3 regions of the Pectobacterium punjabense genome follow, and region 3 is predicted to be linked to each of the others. Evidence: predicted binding sites of a transcription regulator. Region 3 holds the regulator's gene; each other region holds the start of a gene.
The links. The regulator Fur, encoded in region 3, represses iron uptake genes when iron is present. The targets are predictions, from matches to a motif close to ATAATAATGAGAACNACTATCAA.

Region 1: a site for Fur is predicted at 1,498-1,520, ahead of E2566_RS04060 (Nramp family divalent metal transporter). Genes of this name have one in related genera too.
Region 2: a site for Fur is predicted at 2,788-2,810, ahead of E2566_RS17840 (TonB-dependent siderophore receptor). Genes of this name have one in related genera too.

What each region holds. Positions count from the first base shown of each region.
Region 1 is NZ_CP038498.1:907,050-911,886, reverse strand. It holds gene E2566_RS04065 (hypothetical protein) at 1-111, shown strand, start outside; gene E2566_RS04060 (Nramp family divalent metal transporter) at 222-1,460, opposite strand; gene grpE (nucleotide exchange factor GrpE) at 1,703-2,290, opposite strand; gene nadK (NAD(+) kinase) at 2,439-3,317, shown strand; gene recN (DNA repair protein RecN) at 3,399-4,837, shown strand, end outside.
Region 2 is NZ_CP038498.1:3,925,104-3,929,940, forward strand. It holds gene E2566_RS17835 (ArsR/SmtB family transcription factor) at 1-103, shown strand, start outside; gene E2566_RS17840 (TonB-dependent siderophore receptor) at 210-2,510, opposite strand; gene E2566_RS17845 (helix-turn-helix transcriptional regulator) at 2,938-3,921, shown strand; gene E2566_RS17850 (MmgE/PrpD family protein) at 4,031-4,837, shown strand, end outside.
Region 3 is NZ_CP038498.1:1,484,554-1,489,390, reverse strand. It holds gene E2566_RS06645 (methyl-accepting chemotaxis protein) at 1-436, opposite strand, end outside; gene fldA (flavodoxin FldA) at 1,326-1,853, shown strand; gene fur (ferric iron uptake transcriptional regulator) at 2,183-2,632, shown strand; gene glnS (glutamine--tRNA ligase) at 2,696-4,354, opposite strand; gene nagE (N-acetylglucosamine-specific PTS transporter subunit IIBC) at 4,522-4,837, opposite strand, start outside.

The DNA of each region.
Region 1 (4,837 bases), 580 kb from region 3:
GTTAAAGCGTTGCTCTTTGATTCTGGCTTTGTCATCTGCAAACGTGTGGAACTGCAAGAAATCTTCCCCGACACTGAAATATCAGCAGACCAAGAAAACATCGACTACTGAATGCTCATGAGACGATGATGAATGAACGAGTTGAGCCTAACTATAACGATCTGGTTAGTGACGCTTATTTTATGGGGCAATTCTATTTTAGCGGTAAGATCGCCCCCAATTTATATCCCCAGTATGGTATCAATCAGTAAATACATATTCAGGGAAACGACCAGCACGACAATGAGTTGTCCGATGCGCTGTACCCATTTGCCGTTAACCATCGAGCCCATCAGTTCACGGTTACCAGTGAAAGACAATAACGGAACCAGTGCCAGAGCAATCCCGAAGCTCAGTATCACCTGACTCAGCACCAGCACCCGCGTCGGGTCCATACCGGACAGGATCACGATAAATGACGGCAGCATTGTGACAGTACGGCGAACCCAGAGCGGAATATGGAAACGCACGAATCCCTGCATCACCACCTGCCCTGCCAACGTACCAACGACGGTAGAGGAAAGACCCGCGGCCACCAAACTTAAGCCAAAAATGACTGCGGCAGCTTTTCCTAACAGCGGCTCAAGCGTGAGATAGGCTTTATCCAGATCGGCAATATCCTGGTTGCCGCTAAAATGGAACGCTGCGGCTGCTGTTGCCATCATCGCCAGATTGACGAATCCCGCTATCGTCATCGCAATCGCGACATCGACTTTCGTTGCCGAATAGCGTTCGGCACGGGTATGGTTTCCCTCATGTTGCGTCAGCGAAGAGTGCAGGTAAATCACATGCGGCATAATGGTCGCCCCTAACACACCCGCCGCTAGCAGCACGGCATCGGAGGTCGGTAGACTAGGAATTGCCATGCCTTTGGCTAACGCGGACAGCTCAGGCTGAGAAAATACCAGCTCGACAATATACGCCGCTGCCACAAACAGCAGCAGCCCGCCGATGACCATTTCTAACGGTTTCTGCCCACGCTGTTGCAGCATGAGAATCAGGAAAGTAGCGATAGCGGTGAGGATAGCACCTTCCAGCAGTGACACGCCCAGCAACAATTTGAAGCCAATCGCCGCCCCGATAAACTCGGCCAAATCGGTCGCCATCGCAATAATTTCGGCCTGCACCCAGTAAGCCCAAACGGCCGGGCGCGGGAAACGATCGCGGATATGCTCCGCCAGATTCTTACCCGTTGCGATCCCCAATTTGGCGGACAACAACTGGATCAGCATCGCCATCAGGTTAGCCCACACCACCACCCACAGCAGCGTGTAACCATAGGCCGAACCTGACTGGATGTTTGTGGCAAAGTTACCGGGATCGATATAACCAATTGCCGCGATAAACGCCGGGCCCATCAGCGAAAGTTTGACCTTCCTTGATGTACGGCTTGTGGACTCAATAGCACGACTACCCGGCATAGTATGACCCTTCTAACACTGTTGTTTTATTACTCTCACAAAAACGATAATGATTATCAAGTGCATTTAGAGTGGTAATACCAATTCTTTTGATAGTTAACGATGATGAGTCATTCAAAAGCTAAAAAACATCTTTTTTATCAAACAAATCTTAACAAGATATAAACAAAAAACCCCATGCGGTAGGCACGGGGTTTGGGATGAAGATACATTTTAAATAGCGTGCGTAAAAGCAGAAAATATTAGTCTTGTGCTTTTGAAACCGCAACCATCGCCGGGCGCAGCAAACGCCCGTTCAGCGTGTAGCCTTTTTGCATAACCATCATGACATGGTTCGGCTGGTGATCGGCCGAAGGTAGCATGGTCATCGCCTGATGCACTTCTGGATTAAACGGCACACCCACATCACCCACAACCTCGATGCCAAACTTATGCACGGCATCCAGCAACGATTTCAGCGTCAGTTCGACACCTTCAATCATCGCAGCCAATGATTCGTTGGCTTTGTCCGCCGTATCCAGCGCACGTTCCAGATTATCGATGACTGGCAGCATTTCATTGGCAAATTTCTCTACCGCAAATTTATGCGCCTTCTCGATATCCATTTCCGCACGGCGGCGAACGTTATCGGCTTCAGCACGAACGCGAAGCATATTGTCACGTTCGCGCTGTTGCAGTTCACTAAACTGGGCTTCCAGCTCGGCGATGCGCGCATCACGCGGGTCAGCTACGTCTGCCGTCTCTGGTGCGGCATCCGCTTGCTGCCCTTTTGCTGCTTCCTTTTGATCCAGGACTTGCTCGTCAGGCGTTTTCTGTTCTTTACTACTCATGAAATTCTCCGCGGTTTAGCATTAATCTCGCTAGTTGCTTATTATGGGGATCAAAATCGGGGATTCAAGGGAACCTGTCATATATTGGTTCCCAACGCTGCCGATACACCACGCTGAGGACAAAACAGCAATGAACACACCGCTTACAATGAACAGGCCGTTTAATTGTATTGGCATTGTCGGCCACCCGCGCCACCCAACGGCGTTGGCAACGCATGAGATGCTCTATCATTGGCTCACCGAAAAAGGTTACTCCGTTCTGATCGAACAGCAGATTGCGCGGGAACTTAACCTCAAAAACGCACCGACAGCTAGCCTTGCCGACATCGGTCAGCAGGCGGATCTGGCAGTGGTGGTCGGCGGTGATGGCAACATGCTGGGCGCCGCACGCGTGCTGTCGCGCTATGACATCAAGGTGATCGGTGTGAACCGTGGCAACCTCGGCTTTTTAACCGATCTCGATCCCGATCATGCCCAGCAGCAACTTTCTGACGTGCTCGACGGCCATTACCTGAGCGAACAGCGTTTCATGCTGGAAGCGCACGTTTGCCGCGCAAACCAGCCCGACAGCATCAGCACCGCCATTAATGAAGTCGTACTTCACCCAGGGAAAGTCGCACACATGATTGAATTTGAAGTCTATATTGACGACAAATTCGCTTTCTCTCAGCGTTCAGACGGCCTGATTATCGCCACGCCAACCGGCTCAACCGCCTACTCCCTTTCCGCTGGTGGCCCGATCTTAACGCCATCTTTGGAAGCCATTGCGCTGGTGCCAATGTTCCCGCACACCTTGTCTGCCCGCCCGCTGGTCATCAACAGTAGCAGTACAATTCGGCTGAAATTTTCTTGCATCACTAACGATCTGGAAATCAGCTGCGACAGCCAGATTGCGCTACCGGTGCAAGAAGGCGAAGAGGTACTGATTCGCCGCAGCGAACATCACCTGAATTTGATTCATCCAGAAAACTATAGTTATTTCAATACACTAAGTTCAAAACTTGGCTGGTCAAAAAAATTATTCTAAGATTCCACCAATCTACTTTACTGTATATAAAACCAGTTTATACTGTATGTAATCACATGTAATTACATACAGAGGTTTATCATGCTGGCGCAACTCACTATCAGTAACTTCGCCATCGTGCGCGAATTAGAGATCGATTTTCAATCAGGAATGAGCGTCATCACCGGGGAAACTGGTGCGGGGAAATCGATTGCGATTGATGCCCTCGGCTTATGTCTGGGAAATCGTTCTGACGCCAGCATGGTCAGGCCGGGATCTGCCCGAGCCGACATCTGCGCCCGTTTTGCGCTCGCAGATACCCCAACGGCACGTCAGTGGCTGGAAGAAAACCAGTTGGATGACAGTAACGAGTGCCTGCTACGTCGCGTCATTAGTGCCGATGGCCGCTCACGCGGCTTTATTAACGGCACCGCCGTACCGCTGTCTCAATTGCGTGAACTTGGCCAGCACCTGATTCAGGTACACGGCCAGCATGCTCATCAGCTCCTGCTGCGTCCCGACCATCAAAAACACCTGCTGGATGCTTATGCCGATGAACCGAAATTGCTTGTTGCCATGCAACAAGTTTGGCATCAGTGGCACCAAAGCTGCCGCGCGCTGGCGCAGTTGCAACAAGCGGCTATTGAACGCGAAGCCCGCCGGGAACTGCTGCAATATCAATTGAAGGAGCTGAATGAATTCGCACCACAGCCTAGTGAATACGAACAGATCGATGTTGAGTACAAGCGTCTGGCAAATAGCGGTCAGTTGTTGACGATGAGCCAACAGGCCATGCAGTTGCTGAGCGAAGACGAAGAGCAGAATATAATCAGTATGCTGCACAGCGTAAAACATCAGCTTGGCGAACTCATCGGTATGGATGACAAGCTATCCGGCGTGCTATCCATGCTCGAAGAAGCTGGCATTCAGCTTAGCGAAGCCAGCGATGAACTGCGCCACTACAGCGAACAAATGGACCTCGATCCAATTCGACTGTATGAGCTAGAACAACGCCTGTCGCGCCAGCTCACTCTGGCACGCAAACATCATGTTGCTCCAGAGGCGCTCCCCGCGTTCCATCAGCAGTTGCTGGAAGAACAGCAACAGTTGGAACAGCAGGAAAGCGACCATGACTCGCTCAGCGCCTCCGTGGGTGAATATCACCAGCAGGCATTGCATCTGGCACAACAGCTTCACGTGCGTCGTCAGCACCACGCGAGTGAACTGGCACAGCTCATCACTGCCAATATGCGTGAACTGGCAATGCCGCACGGCCACTTCACCATTGATGTGAAATTTACGCCAGACAGCCTGACGGCCACCGGTGCTGACAATATCGAATTCCGCGTTACCACCAACCCAGGTCAACCGCATCAGACGCTAGCGAAAGTAGCATCGGGCGGCGAGCTGTCGCGTATCGCACTGATTATTCAGGTCATTACCGCGCAGAAAATGGATACGCCAGCAATGATCTTCGATGAAGTCGATGTGGGTATTAGCGGACCAACCGCCGCCATCGTCGGCAGAATGCTACGCCAGCT
Region 2 (4,837 bases), 2.4 Mb from region 3:
GTTGATTAGCTATCGTCGTGAATCTCAAACGCTGTACTACCGCATCGAGAATCATGACGTGGAGAAAATCGTCGCCACCTTAAAAGCCCTTTTCTGCCCCTGATAACAGCAACGGCACGCAAGGTGACGACCAGTGATGGCACGCTATAAAAAACGCCACGGCACAATGGCACCGTGGCGCTCGCGATTCAGTATGACGGAGATAAAACTTAGAACGACGTCTTCACGCTAACAAAGAAGGTGCGTCCCGGTTCGTTATAGGTTGCTGCACCGGCACCCGCAATGGTGACAACGTTATTGTTCACCACATCCTGCGCATTACCAGCACGGAACAGACGTTTATCAAACAGGTTCTCTACGCCACCCGTCACGCTCAGGTTCTTGTTAAACGTATAGGTACTGCTTAACCCGAACAGTGCATAGGGGCTTAACTCATTGGTTGCGCTACCGGTGACGCGCTCACCCTTGTAGTTATACATCTTCGGTTTTTGACGACCATACCAGGTTACATCGGCCAAGAAGGAGAGTTTCTCCGTCGCCTGCCAGTCCACGGATGAGTTCAGAGTAAACTCCGGGGTAATCGACAAGTAATCGCCCGTGGTTTTATTCTTCGACTCCAGCATCCAGGTCAGGTTATTACGCCAGTTGATGGTCTCCGTAACAGGAACGGTCAGGTTACCTTCCAGCCCTTGAATAACGGCCTTAGGTACATTGCCCCACTGGAAAATATTGGCGTTGTTGCGACCCGTATTATTTCCACCTACAGCATTACCAATAACATTGTTGCCTGATTCAATCTTGTTACGATAATCGTTATGGAAGTAGGTGACGCCCGCGATCAACCCATCGCGGTGAAACTCCAGACCAATCTCTTTATTCAGGCTGGTTTCCGCTTTCAGATCTTCATTGCCAATCAGGTAGCAAGGAGTACCGCCGGAACAGCCCTGACCACGACTATAGAGGATATAGTTCTCATTCGTTTGGTACAGGTTCGGTGCTTTATAAGCGCGGGCGATGCCTAACTTCAGCGTATAGTCGTCGCCCAGCTCCTGCGCCAGATTGAGCGACGGGCTCCAGTTGGTTCCCGCGGTGCTGTGATGATCGACACGCAGTGCAGGCGTCAGCATGGTGCTGTCCGTCAATTGGACGTTATCTTCCACAAAGGCAGAAGCCAGACGGGCGGAAGATCGCTCGCTACGACCACGGCTACTTAACGAACCGATACTCCCTGCTTCATCCGTATCCTGCGCATTTGAAACTGGGTCCTTCATCTTCTGTTCGTTCCACTCAACCCCAAACGTGAGTACCTGATCGACCCAGACATTCAGAGGAATATTCACTTCGTTGTGCGCAGTGAAGTTATCCAGTTTTATCGTGCCATATTGGTTTGGATTGGCCGTATCAAAAATCCCTTCTAAACCGCCAGACAGTCCCTCAAGGATACGGGTATTGTGCGTACGTTCGTATTGCAGATACGACGTAGAGCTAACGCCGCTGTCCCAATAGCCGCGATGCGTGACCGCAAAATTCTGGCGGTACATGCGGTTGGTTTCCTTGCCATAATTGCTGACGACAAGCGGGTTAGTGTTGGTATTTTGCGAATCGCCCGCATAGATATTGCCTTGACGGCTGGAACCAGCCTCAAACTCCAGCGACTGCTGCTGCGTCATATCCCAACGCAGGAGGCCGTTGATATCCTTGTTGCGTACCCCTTCACGCCCGGAAGGCAGTGAAGCTGACTGATTGCCCGCACGCGCGGACTGATGCCCTTGGTTAATATCACGTGCATCAGCCTCGGTTTTATTCACATTACCAAACAGGCGGAAGCTCAGACTATCGGTCAGGCCGCCCATCAGGCTGAAATCGGTACGCTTAGTTGCACCTTCCGAGCTATGTTCCGGCGCGTTCAGATAAGTATTCCAGGTACCGTGCCATTCTTGCGTCGGCTGTTTGGTGATGATGTTGACCACACCGCCTGCGGCACCGTTACCATAGCGCGCTGCCGCAGGACCGCGCAGCACTTCAATGCGCTCAACCATGTCGGCAGGTACCCAGTTGGTATCGCCGCGGGTATCACGCTCACCGCGCCAGCCGTAACGTACCGCCGTACGGCTTGACACTGGCTTACCATCCACCAGAATCAGCGTGTTTTCCGGCCCCATGCCGCGGATATCGATCTGACGATTGTTGCCACGCTGGCCGCTAGTTGAGTTACCGGACAGATTAACGCCTGGCATGGTGCGAATCAGTTCTGACAGATCGTTAGCGGGCGGACGTTTGCTGATATCCTCAGCCGTGATTACCGACACACCCGGAGCCTGACGCGTTTGCTCCGCAGCCGTCACCACCATCGTATCGCCCGATGGACTATTTTCGGCCTGATTCTGCACCTGAGAGGCAGGTTCTGTTGAAGGAATGGTCGAGGTCTGCGCCGCACTCAGAAACGACGTCATCCCGCAGCTAACGCCAATGAGCGTCGCCAGATAACGGCGCGATTGTGGTAGTTTCATCAAAATTATCCTGCCCTGTAAGAAATGAATAAGTAGCCTGAAAAAGGATCAACATCGCAGCCGGTACAGCGACACCTAATGACAATCAGCAACAGTGCTGAATAACGGCGGAGATAAAACGCGCAGACGTACGGTTATCAGGAGAGAAGCGTCATGCAAACGGGGGCATCACGTCGCATTGTTATGAAATACTGTTTGTCATCAATCAGCCCTCTTTCTCCGCATTGCCGGAAATGGAAAATGCATTTATCGTGCAATGTGACCTCCTCAACGAAAAATGCTATTGAGAAGTATTTGCATTACCATTTTGGCGCGGTCATTGTTACATTTGTCATTCAGGACGGGGTTTGCTCTAGCAGCAAAATGTTTTGCCAAAGCATCAAAATGGAAGGCGCAGGTCGAAGGGTTTAATCAGGTAGGTAATCACGTGCGCAGCTTCACTCAGTCATCAAAGCCGATCTATAAAGATCACATCGTTCAGCAATCGAGTCTGGTCGCGAATAATTACCGTTTTATCGGCCCTCGGCTGATCGATAACACAGCCGTGTTATTCGGTTCGTTCACCGTCGTGCAGCTCAATCCGCATCTGATCCTACATACCGCTGATGTGATTAATCGTCACAACATGAAAACCCAAAACCTGCTGGATGGCGCGATCAAGCTCGCCATCGTAGTGAGCGGAAATGCGCATATTTCATTTTCCCATCAGGAACTGCATCTGGGAGAGAGCCAGCCAGCCTCGCTGATTTCGCTGACGGAACCAACGATGTTTACCCGCATCGGCAAGCGTGATGAATATGAACGAACCATTACGCTGACGTTCGACAGAGAATGGCTGTACGGCAATATGATGGACACCGTCGGTGACTGGCAGGCCATCCACGATTTCACGCAGACCCATCTTGCAACACACTTATGGACACCGTCCCGACAGGCGCTGGCGATTGCTTTACAAACGCTGGATGCTAAACCTTGCCAAACGCCGCTCCAGCGCCTTTATCTGGAAACGCAGTGCATGAGCCTGATTATCGAGGCGTTTACGTCACTAACCGCCAGCGTGGCGCAAGAGAAAAACAGCGGTGTCACCCTGCGCGGCTACCATCGTATTCAACAAATCAGAGATATGCTGGAAAGCGGCAGCGCTGACCATCTTTCGATGAGCGAAATCGCCAAAAGCGTCAACATGAGTGAAAGCACGCTACAACGCCATTTTCGTCAGACGTTCAATATGAGCGTTTTTGAATACCTGCGTAACTGTCGCTTGCAGCGCGCCATGCTGGCTTTGCAGAAGGACGGTATCGGTATCGCTCAGGCAGCCAGCATTGCTGGCTACAACAGTCCCGCTAACTTTGCCACCGCGCTGCGACGTGCATTCGGGATTACGCCAGGGCAGCTAAAAGACCGCTTCTGATCTCCACCATTAATAACCAAATGGAATTTATTATTCTGTTTGGTTATTAATCGCTCTTCAGCGATGCACAGTAAATTAGTGTTTTATCTGCCAGCACACATGACTACCCATGACCAATCAGACTGATATCACCGCAACGCTTGCCCACCACATCATCCATAGCGAACCCAATCGGGAAGCGATTGATGCCGCCCGTGAAGGGGTGACTGACTTCATCTCTACCGCGCTCCCGATCGCACAGGGTGCGATTGTTGATAGCGGGCTCGCGCCGTTAAAGCAGGTATTCAGCGGTGCGGACAGCCTGACGCGTAGCCTGATTTTGGGTTACTCCGGTCACGTACTGGACTTTGACGATTATCATCCGGCGTTTCGCGGCCACCCCAGCACCGTCATTCTACCTGCGCTATTTGCTCTTGCCGCGGAGGATGCATCCGTTACAGAAGAGGCGTTTTTGACAGCCTATGTGATCGGCGTAGAAGCCGCTGGCAGAATCGGGCTGGCATGCGGCCCGCGTCATTACAGCCTCGGCTATCACAACACGGCTACGCTCGGCGCTATCGCCGCTGCGGCGGCGGCGGCACGTCTGGCTGGAGCCTCGGTGGAGCAAACGCAAACTATTCTTGGCCTGGCCGCTACACAGGCCGCAGGGCTACGGGCGCAGTTTGGTTCCGCGGTCAAACCGCTACATGCAGGGCTTTCTGCCAGAGCGGGATTAACCGCCGTCAAGCTGGGGTTAGCGGGCTTCGAGGGCAACCCACAACGGGTAATTGATGCCTTTCTTGCCGCGCATGGCGATCAAAAACAGCAACCAGCGCTGCTGGTGGAAAACTGGGGAGCCCCGTGGCGCATGCTTTCTCCCGGTCTGGAGTTCAAGCGCTACCCAACCTGTGGCGGAACCCACAGCGCCGCCGAGGCT
Region 3 (4,837 bases):
CCAGCGCGTTGGCAGCGGCCTTTTGATAAAGCGGTTCTACGCCCTGAACAACCAGATTATTCCAGTCACGGCTGACAGCTTGCACCAGAGCATCGTCCAGACTCGCATGATCGATAGCATTAAACGCCACCAGATCAGACTTCAGCTTATCCAGCGCGACGAGCGCGGAGGCCTGCTCTTTATCTGCGGTGGCATTATCACCACTGCGACGCGCATCTACAGCGCGCGCCAGACGAGTTACCATACGAAAGTATTGATCGTTACCCTGATTGATAAAGTTCATGTTCTGAACCAGCAAGGTGCTGGTTTTCGAGGTCGCTGTCATCTCTTTAAAAGAGAACATGGTATATATTGATACGCCGCCCCAAAGAACACAAAAAATGCCCAGCACCCATAGCATAGCGGTTCTGATGGCAATATTTTTAATAAGTCTCATAGCTCACTCCAAATCAGGAAAATGGTTAAAAAGATTTTTATCGCTAATCAACCGATATGAATCAGAAAATTCACACCATGAAACAGGTCACTTCTCCCTAGCGTTCACATTTCACCGAGTTGAAAACTCAAAAACCACGCTAACTCATCGGCTAAATACAGAGAATATTTAGCACTCTTGCTATATTTATTAATATAATTTTTCGCACTGATAATAAATTAGCCTATTTTTATAAATATAAGGTTTTTAATCATAGGGTTGAACGCAAACCGACGGTCACCCGCTTCCCATGCGGATTGGCGTGGGTATGCAGCCAGGCTGGCAAAGCAATTTGGGCATCATTTTCATTTTATTCTTTAACATCAAAAAGCTAAAACCTTTCTCTTTAAGGTTGCATCGTTTCAGCTGTAAATGGTTATAATTCTTATCTTCTTCATTAGGAATTTTCCCGCAAAATGTTACACGCATTCAATTCGATAAAACATTATCTTTTGTATGCATTTTAATTTCCCTGAATAGGGATGTACCGTTCCGTGACTTTTATTTTTCACAAACAGAAGTCTGCTTTTAATTACAATTGAAACAAACCATAAAATAAAAATATCATTCATAAAAAATGAAACGGTGTTGCAAATAAATAACCTTTATAATACTAAGGCTGTGTAGACCTAATCTCAGAAGACATCATACTCACACAATTAAGGTGGGTATTTTAACGCCCATGGAGAGGGTTTTCCGTTTCTTTTATTGCCCTCAGCATTTCGCATGCTCTTGATTTACGCCTCCATACCGATACGAGTTTCTCCTGATGTGAGTGTCTGTTATTATTAACAGATAAGTGGGTGAAATATTACACCATACCATTAGGAATCAAGAGGTTATTCAATTCATGGCACTCATCGGAATATTCTTTGGCAGTGATACGGGCAACACGGAAAACATCGCCAAAACGATCCAACAGCAGTTAGGCACCAACGTTGCTGATGTTCATGACATCGCCAAAAGCAGCAAAGAGGACCTCGAAGGTTTCGATATTCTGCTGTTGGGTATTCCAACCTGGTATTACGGTGAAGCTCAGTGCGATTGGGATGACTTCTTCCCTTCGCTGGAAGAGGTTGATTTCACCGGAAAATTGGTTGCCTTGTTTGGCTGCGGCGATCAGGAAGACTATGCGGAATATTTCTGTGATGCCATGGGCACCATTCGTGACATCATTGAGCCTCGCGGCGCGACGATTGTCGGCCACTGGCCAACTGAAGGTTATTACTTTGAAGCCTCTAAAGGGCTCGCCGACGACAATCACTTCATTGGTTTGGCTATCGATGAAGACCGTCAGCCTGAGCTGACCAGCGAACGCGTAACGACGTGGGTGAAACAAATCAGTGATGAACTGAATCTAAAAGAGCTGGTTGGCTAAGCCATTTTGGCCCTGATAATTTCGATCAGGGCCAAAATAGTATCGATAGGTAAAACCTTTCATAATAATTGATACATTTTTTTAACTTCTATCAGTAAACCTGTACAATAATCCCATCGGTTTTATACGTGCTTCATCCTTTCTTCATTCATCAACAATGGACTGCGCTGTATATCAGTAGTATGAATGGGGACAATATTGTTAACATTCCCTTGTTTTCATTTTGTATGCGCGGTTCTATAATTGAGACGCAATTACATTTTTTGAGCCGACCGATGTCATAGGCTAGGCAGCCTCCATTGATAAGTAAGCAACAGGACTAAACCCGCATGACTGACAACAATACCGCATTAAAGAAGGCCGGCCTGAAAGTCACTCTTCCAAGACTGAAAATACTGGAAGTGCTACAGGACCCTGTCTGTCATCACGTCAGTGCGGAAGATTTATATAAGAGACTGATTGATATGGGTGAAGAGATTGGTCTTGCTACCGTCTATCGCGTACTCAACCAGTTTGATGATGCAGGCATCGTAACCCGTCATAACTTCGAAGGGGGTAAATCCGTCTTTGAACTGACGCAACAGCATCATCACGATCACCTAATTTGCCTCGACTGTGGCAAAGTCATTGAATTCCGCGATGAATCTATCGAAGCACGTCAGCGTGAGATCGCAGAAAGACACGGTATTAAACTGACCAACCACAGTTTGTATCTCTATGGGCATTGCAGTGAAGGGGATTGTCGAGAAGACGAAACTCTGCATGAGTCCACACGATAAATCGACCGCATCAAAAAATAAAACCGCCGAGGCGGTTTTATTTTTGTCTTCTACTTCGTGGCATTAGCCAACCCAAGTATCGCGCAGTCCGACCGTTCGGTTAAACACCAGATGTTCTGCACTGGAGTAAACACGATCGGCACAGAAGTAACCTTCGCGCTCAAACTGATACGCTTTCTCTACTTCCGCCTGTGCCAAGCTCGCCTCGACAAAACCTTGCGTCACTTTCAGTGAGTCTGGGTTAATCGTCGACAGGAAGTCATCCGCCGCGCCAGGGTTCGCCACACTGAACAGACGATCGTACAAGCGGAATTCCGCAGGGACGCCATGTGCAGCGGAGACCCAGTGGATGACGCCTTTCACTTTACGTCCATCAGCCGGATCTTTGCTCAGCGTTTCTGCATCGTAACTGCAATAGATCGTGGTGATAGTGCCCTGCTCGTCTTTTTCAATGCGATCGGCTTTGATCACATAGGCATTACGCAGACGCACTTCTTTACCCAGCACCAAACGTTTGTACTGCTTGTTGGCTTCTTCGCGGAAGTCAGCGCGATCGATGTAAACTTCGCGGCTGAATGCCACCTGACGTGAGCCCATTTCCGGCTTATTAGGATGATTTGGCATCGCAACAAACTCTTCGTGCTCAGCAGACAGATTCTCGATCACCACTTTGACCGGATCTAACACTGCCATTGCACGCGGAGCATTCTCATTCAGATCGTCACGGATGCAGGATTCAAGTGCAGCCATTTCCACGTTATTGTCCTGCTTCGTTACGCCGATGCGCACACAGAATTCACGGACGGAAGCCGCACTATAGCCACGACGACGCAGGCCTGAGATAGTCGGCATACGCGGATCATCCCAGCCTTCAACCACGTTTTCCACGACCAGTTGGTTCAGCTTACGCTTGGACATAATCGCGTATTCGAGATTGAGGCGGGAGAATTCGTACTGGCGTGGGTGACAAGGAATCGTGATGTTATCCAGTACCCAATCGTACAAACGGCGGTTATCCTGGAATTCCAGCGTACACAGCGAATGCGTGATTCCTTCCAATGCGTCGGAAATGCAGTGGGTGAAGTCATACATCGGGTAGATGCACCACTTATTGCCCGTCTGGTGGTGATCGGCGAACTTAATGCGATACAACACAGGATCGCGCATCACGATAAAGGATGATGCCATATCGATTTTTGCACGCAGACAAGCAGTACCTTCGGCAAACCCACCGTTGCGCATTTTTTCAAACAGCGCCAGGTTTTCCTGCACGGTACGGTCACGATAAGGGCTGTTTTTACCCGGTGCCGTCAACGTGCCACGATATTCACGAATCTGATCGGCCGTCAGCTCATCAACGTAAGCCAGTCCTTTACCGATCAGCTCAACCGCATAAGCGTGCAGTTGATCGAAATAATCAGAAGAATAACGAACGTTACCGCTCCATGAAAAACCCAGCCACTCGACGTCACGTTTGATCGACTCAACGTATTCGATATCTTCTTTTACCGGATTGGTGTCGTCAAAACGCAGGTTACATTGCCCCTGGTAGTCACGCGCGATCCCAAAATTCAGACAAATAGATTTGGCATGCCCAATATGCAGATAACCGTTCGGCTCTGGCGGGAAACGCGTCTGAATATGGTCATGCTTACCGGATGCCAGATCTTCATCAATAATCTGACGGATAAAGTTAGTCGGGCGGGCTTCAGCCTCACTCATTCTTCATTCCTCAATGCTAAAACGACGTATAACCGACAATGATCCAACAAGCTACGCTGGGAAACAACCGTTAATTATTCATAACGAAAAAAAGGGGTGAGATTGCTACCTCACCCCCCTTGAGTATCATCGACATGACACGGCGTTACACAAATACCGCCATGATATTACGACTTGGCATGCTCCACTTTCAACGCCGTTGCAATCGATTCAGCCTGCGTCCCCACAACAATCTGCACGCTTTGTTTATTCAGGCGAATAACGCCCGCCGCGCCAAGACGTTTCGCCAGTGCATCATCAACCAGAGAGGAATCAGCCACGTTCAAACGCAAACGAGTGATACAGGCATCGATGCCAATCAGATTGGCTTTGCCACCCAACGCCTGCAAATACCCCTGTGCCAATTCAGCCGTATCGTTTGACTTCTTGCCCGAAGACGCCTTAATCACGTCATATCCATCGGCCTCGCTACCGCTCACTGCC